DNA from 2 places in the Arthrobacter sp. 01T414 genome. Region 1 is predicted to be linked to the other one. Evidence: predicted binding sites of a transcription regulator. Region 1 holds the regulator's gene; the other holds the start of a gene.
What was found. Region 1 encodes HrcA, which represses chaperone genes, less so after heat shock. Its sites were predicted from a motif close to TTNGCACTCGNNNNNNNCGAGTGCNAA; they were not measured.
Positions count from the first base shown of each region.

Region 2: a site for HrcA is predicted at 2,093-2,119, ahead of groES (co-chaperone GroES). Genes of this name have one in related genera too.

Region 1 covers NZ_JBFTQK010000002.1:208,018-212,427, forward strand. Annotated here, with positions in the region: gene hemW (radical SAM family heme chaperone HemW) at 1-216, shown strand, start outside; gene AC1DK9_RS06425 (DUF4870 domain-containing protein) at 254-673, opposite strand; gene AC1DK9_RS06430 (DUF3097 domain-containing protein) at 795-1,643, opposite strand; gene hrcA (heat-inducible transcriptional repressor HrcA) at 1,887-2,900, shown strand; gene dnaJ (molecular chaperone DnaJ) at 2,979-4,106, shown strand; gene AC1DK9_RS06445 (16S rRNA (uracil(1498)-N(3))-methyltransferase) at 4,109-4,410, shown strand, end outside.
Region 2 covers NZ_JBFTQK010000001.1:744,687-749,096, reverse strand. Annotated here, with positions in the region: gene groL (chaperonin GroEL) at 1-1,557, opposite strand, end outside; gene groES (co-chaperone GroES) at 1,638-1,934, opposite strand; gene AC1DK9_RS03535 (hypothetical protein) at 2,265-2,669, opposite strand; gene AC1DK9_RS03530 (THUMP-like domain-containing protein) at 2,726-3,955, shown strand; gene AC1DK9_RS03525 (shikimate 5-dehydrogenase) at 3,976-4,410, opposite strand, start outside.

The DNA.
Region 1 (4,410 bases):
CGCAACGTGGAACGCGTCATGCTCGAGGCCCGCCTGGTCACCGGCCTTGAGATCGCAAGCCTGGGTGGGCTGGGGGACACCGGGCGTCATGCGGTTGCCGGGCTGATTGCGGAGGGGCTGGTGGACCCCGCAGCGGCCTTCAAGGGCCGGCTGGTGCTCACGCTCAAAGGCCGGCTTCTCGCCGATGCAGTGGTCCGACGGATCCTGCCCGACTAGGCAGTCAGGGCGCGAGCGCCTAGATCGCCTAACCGCGCTACTTGATCCAGCGGAGGTTGTACTCGTACCGGTGCGGCTGGCCGCGGTTGACGTGGATGCCGGCGGCCACTGAGAAGCAGGCGAGGGCGATCCAGATGGCGGTTGCCAGGACGGCGAACAGGTTGCCCACCACGGGGACAAAGACGAGCAGGTTGGCCACCACAGCGGCGATCGTGGGCGGAAGCGTGAAGTTCAGGGCTTCCTTCGACTCCTGTGCCGTGAACGGGCCGCGGTCCTTGAAGATCAGGTAAATCAGCAGCGCGGGAATGCAACCCAGGATGCCGCCAAAGTGCGCAAGGGTAGCCCATTGCCGGTCTTCACTCGCCGTCAGCGGCAGGGCATTTGCGGGAACGCCATGATACTGCGACTGGCCATGGCCGGCCTGGTGGTCCGTGTGGTCGCGTGCGTCTTCTGCCACGTTTCGTCCTTTGGATTGCGGTGGAGCGTTGGTACCTCTACGAGCCGCGGCCGCAACAAAATGCAGCGGCCGCTCTTCCAAGAATACTTGCTCGCGACGCGTATGAAGCACGCGGACGGGGCTACGGCACCGTGAGGAAGTCGATGACCTCTTCCACCCGGCCCAGCAGGGAAGGCTCCAGGTCTGCGTAGCTGCGCACCGCGCCGAGGAGTTTTTGCCAGCCCAGGCCGATGTCCTCCTTGGTGCTGTGCGGCCAGCCGAAGGCGGTCAGGATGCCGGTCTTCCAGTCCACGCCGCGCGGGATGACCGGCCACCGTTCTATGCCCAGCACGGCGGGGCGGATCGCCTGCCAGACGTCCACATACGGGTGCCCGACGATCAGCACGTTCCCCGCTGCGCCCGGCGTGGCCATCACTGCATCGGCGATGCGTGACTCCTTTGAGTCGGGAACGAGGTGGTCCACCAGCACGCCGAGGCGGCGCCCCGGGCCGGGCCGGAAATCTTTCACAGCGGCAGCCAGGTCGTCGATGCCGTGCAGCGGCTCAACCACGATGCCCTCGACGCGGAGATCGTCACCCCAGACTTTCTCGACCAGTTCGGCGTCGTGCTTGCCTTCGACCCAGATCCGGCTGGCCTTCGCGACCTGGGCGCGCTGGCCCTCCACCCGGACCGAGCCGGAGGCCGTCCGTGCACCGGGGGCCGCTGCCGGTACCCGCGGGGCGGGCGGCATCAGCCGGATGGGCTGCCCCTCGAGCAGGAAGCCGAAGCCGAGCCGGAACGAGCGGGATTTGCCGCGCCGGTCCTCGAGGGCCACCACGTGCATGCCGCCGGACTTCTCCACGCGGGTTACGGCGCCGACCCAGCCTGACTGCACGTCCTCTAGCACCATGCCGCGTTCCACCGGGATTTCGGGCAGCTGGGCCTTGGCGGGCGCGGAGAGATCCTGCGGGCCCCAGTTCTGGTACGACATCGGTTACACACTGCTTTGCACTTGGGAATCACTTGGGAATTACGGGGGAGGGAACGGGGGCGCGGCCTGTGGTGTGCCGGGAAACACCGGTCCCGGTGGTCACGCCCGCAGCGAATCCAATGCTAACAACGGCGCGAGTCATATTAGACTGGTTAGCACTTAGGCATGTCGAGTGCTAACACCGGGTCTTCTTTCACGTCCGGCGGCACCGGCGAACCGATACGGGTCGATTGGAGGTGGAGCGTGAGCGAGCCACGCAAACTCGAAGTGCTGCGCGCCATCGTGGAGGACTACGTCCATTCCCGCGAACCGGTTGGATCCAAAGCCCTGGTGGAACGGCACCACCTGGGCGTGTCCAGCGCAACGATCCGCAATGACATGGCCGCGTTGGAAGATGAGGGCCTGATCACGGCGCCGCACACGAGCGCCGGGCGGATTCCCACGGACAAGGGCTACCGCCTGTTCGTGGACCAGATTTCGGCGGTTAAACCGCTATCGCCGGCAGAGCGGCGCGCCATCCAGGCCCTGCTCGAAGGGTCCGATGACCTCGACGACGTCCTCGACCGGACGGTGCGGCTGCTCTCGCAGCTGACCAACCAGGTCGCCGTCGTGCAGTACCCGCTCTTGAGCCGTGCCCGCGTCCGGCACATCGAATTCGTGCTCCTGGCGCCGCGCAAGGTCCTCACGGTCCTGATCGCGGACACCGGCAAGGTGGAGCAGCGCGTGATCGACGTCGGCCAGGACTTTGGCGACGAGGCCCTCGCCGATCTCCGCTCCCTGTTCCTGGCAAAACTCTCCGGCACCCCGCTGAGCCTGCTGCCCCAGTCGCTGCAGGCCGTGGTGGACAGCTGTCCGCCCGTGCGGCGCGGCGCTGCCCAGGCCCTGGCCCGCGGACTTGAATCGCTTGCCGCGAGCAGCCGGGAGGAACGGATGGTCATGGCCGGTACCGCCAACCTGGCCCGGTCCAACGTGGACTTCCCGCTGAGCATCGGCCCCGTGCTGGAGGCCCTCGAGGAGCAGGTAGTGATGCTGCGCCTGCTCAGCGACATGGCGCAGGACCCGCGCGGTGTCACCGTCAGCATCGGCCGGGAGAACCCCTACGACGGCCTCTCCGAAGCATCCGTGGTGGCCACCGGCTACGGTCCGGACGCCACAGCCAAGGTCGGAGTGCTCGGCCCCACCCGGATGGACTATCCCACCACCATGGCCGCCGTCCGTGCGGTGGCCCGCTACCTTTCGCGGATCCTCGGGCCCTGACCGGCCGGACCGTGCACCGGACTTCTCGCCACTACAGGCAGTACCCACTGGCAGTACAAAAAGGAAGAGATACACACTTTGAGCAGCCACTATGACGTTCTTGGAGTCTCCCGTGAAGCGACGGGGGAAGAGATCAAGAAGGCCTACCGCAAGCTTGCGCGCACCCTGCACCCGGACGTGAACCCCGGCGACGACGCTTCCGAGCGCTTCAAGGCGGTGACCCACGCCTACGAGGTGCTGTCCGACCCGCAGAAGCGCCGGGTCTACGACACGACGGGCAACGAGAACGGTACCGACAACGGCTTCGGCGGCGGGTACGCCGGCCAGGGCTTCGCCTTCCAGGACATCTTCGAGACCTTCTTCGGCGGAGCCGGCGGCCAGGGCGGCCCGGCATCCCGGGTGCGCCGCGGCCAGGACGCCCTGATCAGCGTCCGGATCGACCTGCGCGATGCGGTCTTCGGCGTCAACAAGAAGCTCGAAGTCGACACCGCCGTCACCTGCCCCACCTGTGAGGGCTCCTGCTGCCGCGAAGGCAGCCACCCCGAGCGTTGCGACATCTGCGGCGGCAGCGGCCAGGTCCAGCGCGCAGTGCGCTCCATCCTCGGCCAGGTCATGACCACCGCCCCCTGCGGCAGCTGCGAAGGCTTCGGCACCGTGATCAAGGACCCGTGCAACGAATGCGCCGGCCAGGGCCGGATCCGCAGCCGCCGGTCGCTCACCGTCAAGGTCCCAGCCGGCGTCGCCACCGGCACCCGCATCCAGCTCTCCGGCCAGGGTGAGGCCGGTCCGGCCGGCGGTCCCTCCGGTGACCTGTACGTCGAGATCCGGGTCAACAACGACCCCACTTATGTGCGCGAAGGCGATGACCTGCACGCAAGCCTCAGCATCCCCATGACGGCCGCGGCGCTTGGCACCGAGCTGACCCTGGAGACCTTCGACGGATCGCAGGAAATTGACGTCAAGGCTGGCACCCAGTCCGGCGAGGTCATCACGCTCCGCGGCCTGGGCGTAACGCACCTGCGCGGCTACGGCCGTGGCGACCTGAAGGTCCACCTCCAGGTGGAAACCCCGGCCAAGCTCGACGCCGCCCAGGAAGACCTGCTCCGCCAGCTCGCCAAACTCCGCGGCGAGCAGTTCACCGAGGGAAAGCTGGCCGCAAGCGGCGGCGTCTTCGCCAAACTGCGGGACCGGCTCGGTAACCTGTAGCGGTGAGTAACCCGGTTTTCTTCACCCCCGCAGGCACCCTGGACCAGCTGGTTCCCGGTGCGACGTTCGTCCTCGAAGGCGCCGAAGCGCGCCATGCGGTGACGGTCAAGCGCCTGGCCGTGGGGGAGGCCGTGGACATCGCCGACGGCGCCGGCAAGCGAATCACCGGCACCGTGACCGCCGTCGCCCCGCAGGAGCTGACGGTGGAGTGCGGCGAAGTGGCGGTCGAGCCAAAGCCGGGCGTTTCCCTGGTGCTGGTGCAGGCGCTGGCCAAGGGCGACCGGGACGAGCTGGCGGCCGAGAC
Region 2 (4,410 bases), on a different contig from region 1:
GGTTTCGGTGGTGAGAACCAGCGCCGCGATGGAGGCCGCGTTGCGCAGGGCCGCACGAGTGACCTTGACGGGGTCGATGACACCGGCCGAGATCAGGTCTTCGTATTCGCCGGTCTTGGCGTTGAAGCCCTGGTTCACGGCGGATTCGGCCACCTTGGCGACGACGACGTAGCCGTCGAAGCCGGCGTTCTGGGCGATCCAGCGCAGCGGCTGGGTCAGGGCGCGGCGGACAATGCCAACGGCAGCTGCCGCGTCGCCGTCGAGCGCCTGGACGGCCGGATCCTCATCGAGGGCCTTGAGTGCGTGGATGAGGGCGGAACCGCCGCCGGCCACGATGCCTTCTTCGAGGGCAGCGCGGGTGGAGGACACGGCGTCCTCGATGCGGTGCTTCTTTTCCTTCAGCTCGACCTCGGTGGCAGCGCCAACCTTGATCACGCCGATGCCGCCGGCCAGCTTGGCCAGGCGTTCCTGCAGCTTTTCCTTGTCCCAGTCCGAATCCGTGCGGGTCAGCTCGGCACGCAACTGGGCAACCCGGGCCGCGACGTCCTCGGCCGAACCGGCGCCGTCGACGATGGTGGTGTTGTCCTTCGTGACGGTGATGCGGCGGGCGGTGCCCAGGACCTCAAGGCCCACAGAATCCAGGCTGAGGCCCAGTTCCGGGGAGACAACCTGTGCGCCGGTGAGGGTCGCGATGTCCTGCAGCATGGCCTTGCGGCGGTCGCCGAAGCCCGGGGCCTTGACGGCCACGACGTTCAGGGTGCCGCGGATGCGGTTGACGATCAGCGTGGACAGGGCCTCGCCGTCGACGTCTTCGGCGATGATGAAGAGCGGCTTGGAGCTCTGCAGCGCCTTTTCCAGCAGCGGCAGGAATTCCTGGACCGAGGAGATCTTGCCCTGGTTGATCAGGATCAGGGCGTCCTCGAGGACTGCTTCCTGGCGTTCCGCGTCGGTGACGAAGTACGGGGACAGGTAGCCCTTGTCGAACTGCATGCCCTCGGTGAGGACCAGCTCGGTCTGCGTCGTGGAGGACTCCTCGATGGTGATTACACCATCCTTGCCGACCTTGCCGAAAGCCTCGGCCAGGAGCTCGCCGACCTCGTCGCTCTGCGCCGAGATTGCGGCAACGTTGGCTACCTGGGTGCCTTCGACCGGGCGGGCGTTTTCGAGCAGGCGGGCGGCGACGGCCTCGACCGAGACCTCGATGCCGCGCTTGATCTGGCCCGGAGCGGCGCCGGCGGCAACGTTGCGCAGGCCTTCCTTGACCAGGGCCTGCGCGAGCACGGTGGCGGTGGTGGTGCCGTCGCCGGCGACGTCGTTGGTCTTGGTGGCGACCTCCTTGGCGAGCTGCGCGCCAAGGTTTTCGTACGGGTCGTCCAGTTCGACTTCGCGGGCGATGGTCACACCGTCGTTGGTGATCGTGGGGGCGCCCCACTTCTTGTCCAGCACGACGTTGCGGCCGCGCGGGCCGAGCGTCACCTTGACCGTGTTGGCGAGCTTATCGATGCCGGCTTCAAGCGACCGGCGGGCAGCGTCGTTAAACGCAAGCTGCTTTGCCATGGTTTTGTCCTTTCAAGACAGAACCCCGCGCAGCCGTTCCGTTCAAAGCGAAGGAGCGGCGGCGCGGGGATCCAAGAGAGTTACTTTACGACGATCGCCAGAACGTCGCGGGCGGACAGCACGAGGTACTCGACGCCGCCGGTCTTAACTTCGGTTCCGCCGTACTTGGAGTAGATGACAACGTCGCCGACTGCGACGTCGACGGGAACGCGGTTGCCGTTGTCGTCAAAGCGGCCGGGGCCTACTGCAACAACTTCGCCTTCCTGCGGCTTCTCCTGTGCGGAGTCCGGGATAACCAGGCCGGAAGCCGTGGTCTGCTCGGCTTCGAGCGGGCGGACAACAATACGATCCTCAAGAGGCTTAATAGAGACCGACACTCGGACCTCTCCTTTTCGTCAGCAAATTCGTGGACTTTAAAGCTGTGGTGCCATGGCGTACAGACCGTCGTCGCGGTGCCGGCAGCAGCCAGACTGGTCAAGCTTCAGGTGTTAGCACCCGCCTAGGGTGAGTGCTAATGACGACTCTATGTAAGTCGTTAGCACTCGGTCAAGGCGAGTGCCAGAAGTTCGTCCCTGGTGAACGCACTGGCCCCGCAGGACATGCCCATCGCTCAGATCAGCCGCCGGGCATAAAGCCTTATGCCCGGCCCTTGGTTCCAAGGATGGGCATGTCCGTCAGGCGGGGTGTCGTCCCTCGGGCCGGTGGGGTTAGCCGCCGGCGAGATCGTCGAAGTCGACGTCGTCGCCGTCGTCGATCCGGGCGGAATTACCGCGGTCGCGGTACAGCACGAAGCCTCCGGCGAGCGCGGCGATCACGCCGAGGACGAGGCCGATGATGCCGGCTACCCGGGCGCCGGCGTAGGTGTCCCGGATGGCGCGCGCTTCGTCGGTCGCGTCTTTCACATTGTTGCCGCCCACGGAGTACACGGTCGCATTGAAGGAGTCCAGGAAGAAGATGATCACGAGCAATGCCACGCAGACGACGGCGATCACGATGCCGGTGATCAGCGCCGGCCGGGCGAAGCGGGCCAGTCCCCGGTTGTCCTTTGCCTCCCCGAGGGTGCTCTCCCGGGTGCCTGCCGTGCCGAAGTCTTCTGTATTGCTGCCGTCCATGCCGTCCAGCCTATCGGGCGTCCCGCGGGTTCCCGGCCTGAACTACGCTTGATGGCATGGCTGAGACTACGCAGGACCAGATCGCCCCGCTCCTCAATCCGGAGGGCTGGGAGCTGCTGGCCTCGCTGGGGCCGTACCGCGAGGAGGAAGCCTTCCGCCTCAACGCCTCGCTCCGGAAAGCCGGCCATTCCCCGGAACTGGTCTCCGCGGCGCTGACCCAGTCCCGCTTGCGGACCAAGGCGGAGGCGAAGTTCGGCGAATTCGCCCGGCAGATGATCTTCACCCGCGCAGGCCTGGAGCAGGCCACCAGGCTCACCGTGGCGGCGCGGCACGCCCAGCGTTTCGCCGAGGCCGGGATCGCCCATGTGGCGGATCTGGGCTGCGGACTCGGTGCCGACGCCATGGCCCTCGCTTCCCTGGACATCAAGGTAACCGCCGTGGAACTGGATGAAACCACCGCCGCCTGCGCCACGATGAACCTGATTCCGTTCCGGAACGCCACCGTTGTCCACGCCGATGCCGCCACCGTTCCGCTCGACGGGATTGACGGCGTCTGGCTGGACCCGGCCCGTCGCACCACCTCCAGCTCCGGAACCAAGCGCCTCTGGGATCCGGAGGACTTCTCTCCCCCGCTGTCCTTTGTGGAATCTTTGGCCGGCTCCGGCCGCGCCGTCGGCGTGAAGATGGGCCCGGGCATGCCGCACACCTCGGTGCCGGAAGACTGTGAGGCCCAGTGGGTCTCCGTGGGCGGCGATGTCACGGAAGTGGCGCTGTGGTTCAACGCCGTCCGCCGCCCCGGGATCAGGCGTGCCGCCCTGGTCCTCGGGCCGCAGGGCGCCGCGGAGCTGACCAGCGCGGAGGACTTCGGGGCCGGGCCGGAGGCACCCCTGGGGCCGGTGGAGGGCTACCTGTATGAGCCCGACGGCGCCGTGATCCGCGCCGGCCTGGTCGCCGACGTCGCCCTGCAGCTGGGCGGTCATCTGCTGGACGAACATATCGCCTACATCTGTGCGCCGGAATTGCGCGACACCCCTTATGCCCGGGCGTACAAAGTCCTTGAGGTGATGCCGTTCAACGTCAAGGCGCTCAAGGCCTGGGTCAAGGACAACGGCGTCGGCGTCCTCGACATCAAGAAGCGCGGCACCTCGGTTACGCCCGAGGAACTGCGCAAGCAGCTGCTCCCCGCCGGCGGCAGGAATGCCAAGAACGCTGCCAAAGAGACCGCCACCCTGGTCCTCACCAGGATCGGCGAGGAACGCGTGGCCATCTCGGTTGAGCCGGTCTAGCACCGGACCCGGCCGCCCGGCTACTGGGCGCGCATGAACTCCTCGGCGGCCCGGACCTGCTCGTCGCTGGGCCGGATCCCCGTGTAGAGCACGAACTGTTCCAGGGCCTGGATGGTGGCGACCTCGGCGCCGGTGATCACCTGCTTGCCGGCGGCCCGGGCGGCCTTGATCAACGGCGTTTCGGCGGGCAGCGCCACGACGTCGAACACCACCTTCGCGGCGGCCACGGCGTCCGGCGGGAAGGACAGCGCGTCAGCCTCCGTGCCTCCGGCCATCCCCACGGGCGTTACGTTGATCAGCATGTCGGCGGCGCCCTCCCCGGAGTCCGGGGCGGGGATCCCGGGCCGCCATTCGAAACCGTAGAGCCCGGCAAGGGCCCGGCCGGCCGCCTCGTTGCGGGCAATGATGGTGACGTGCCGGAAGCCGGCATCACGCAGCGCGGCCGCGGTGGCCTT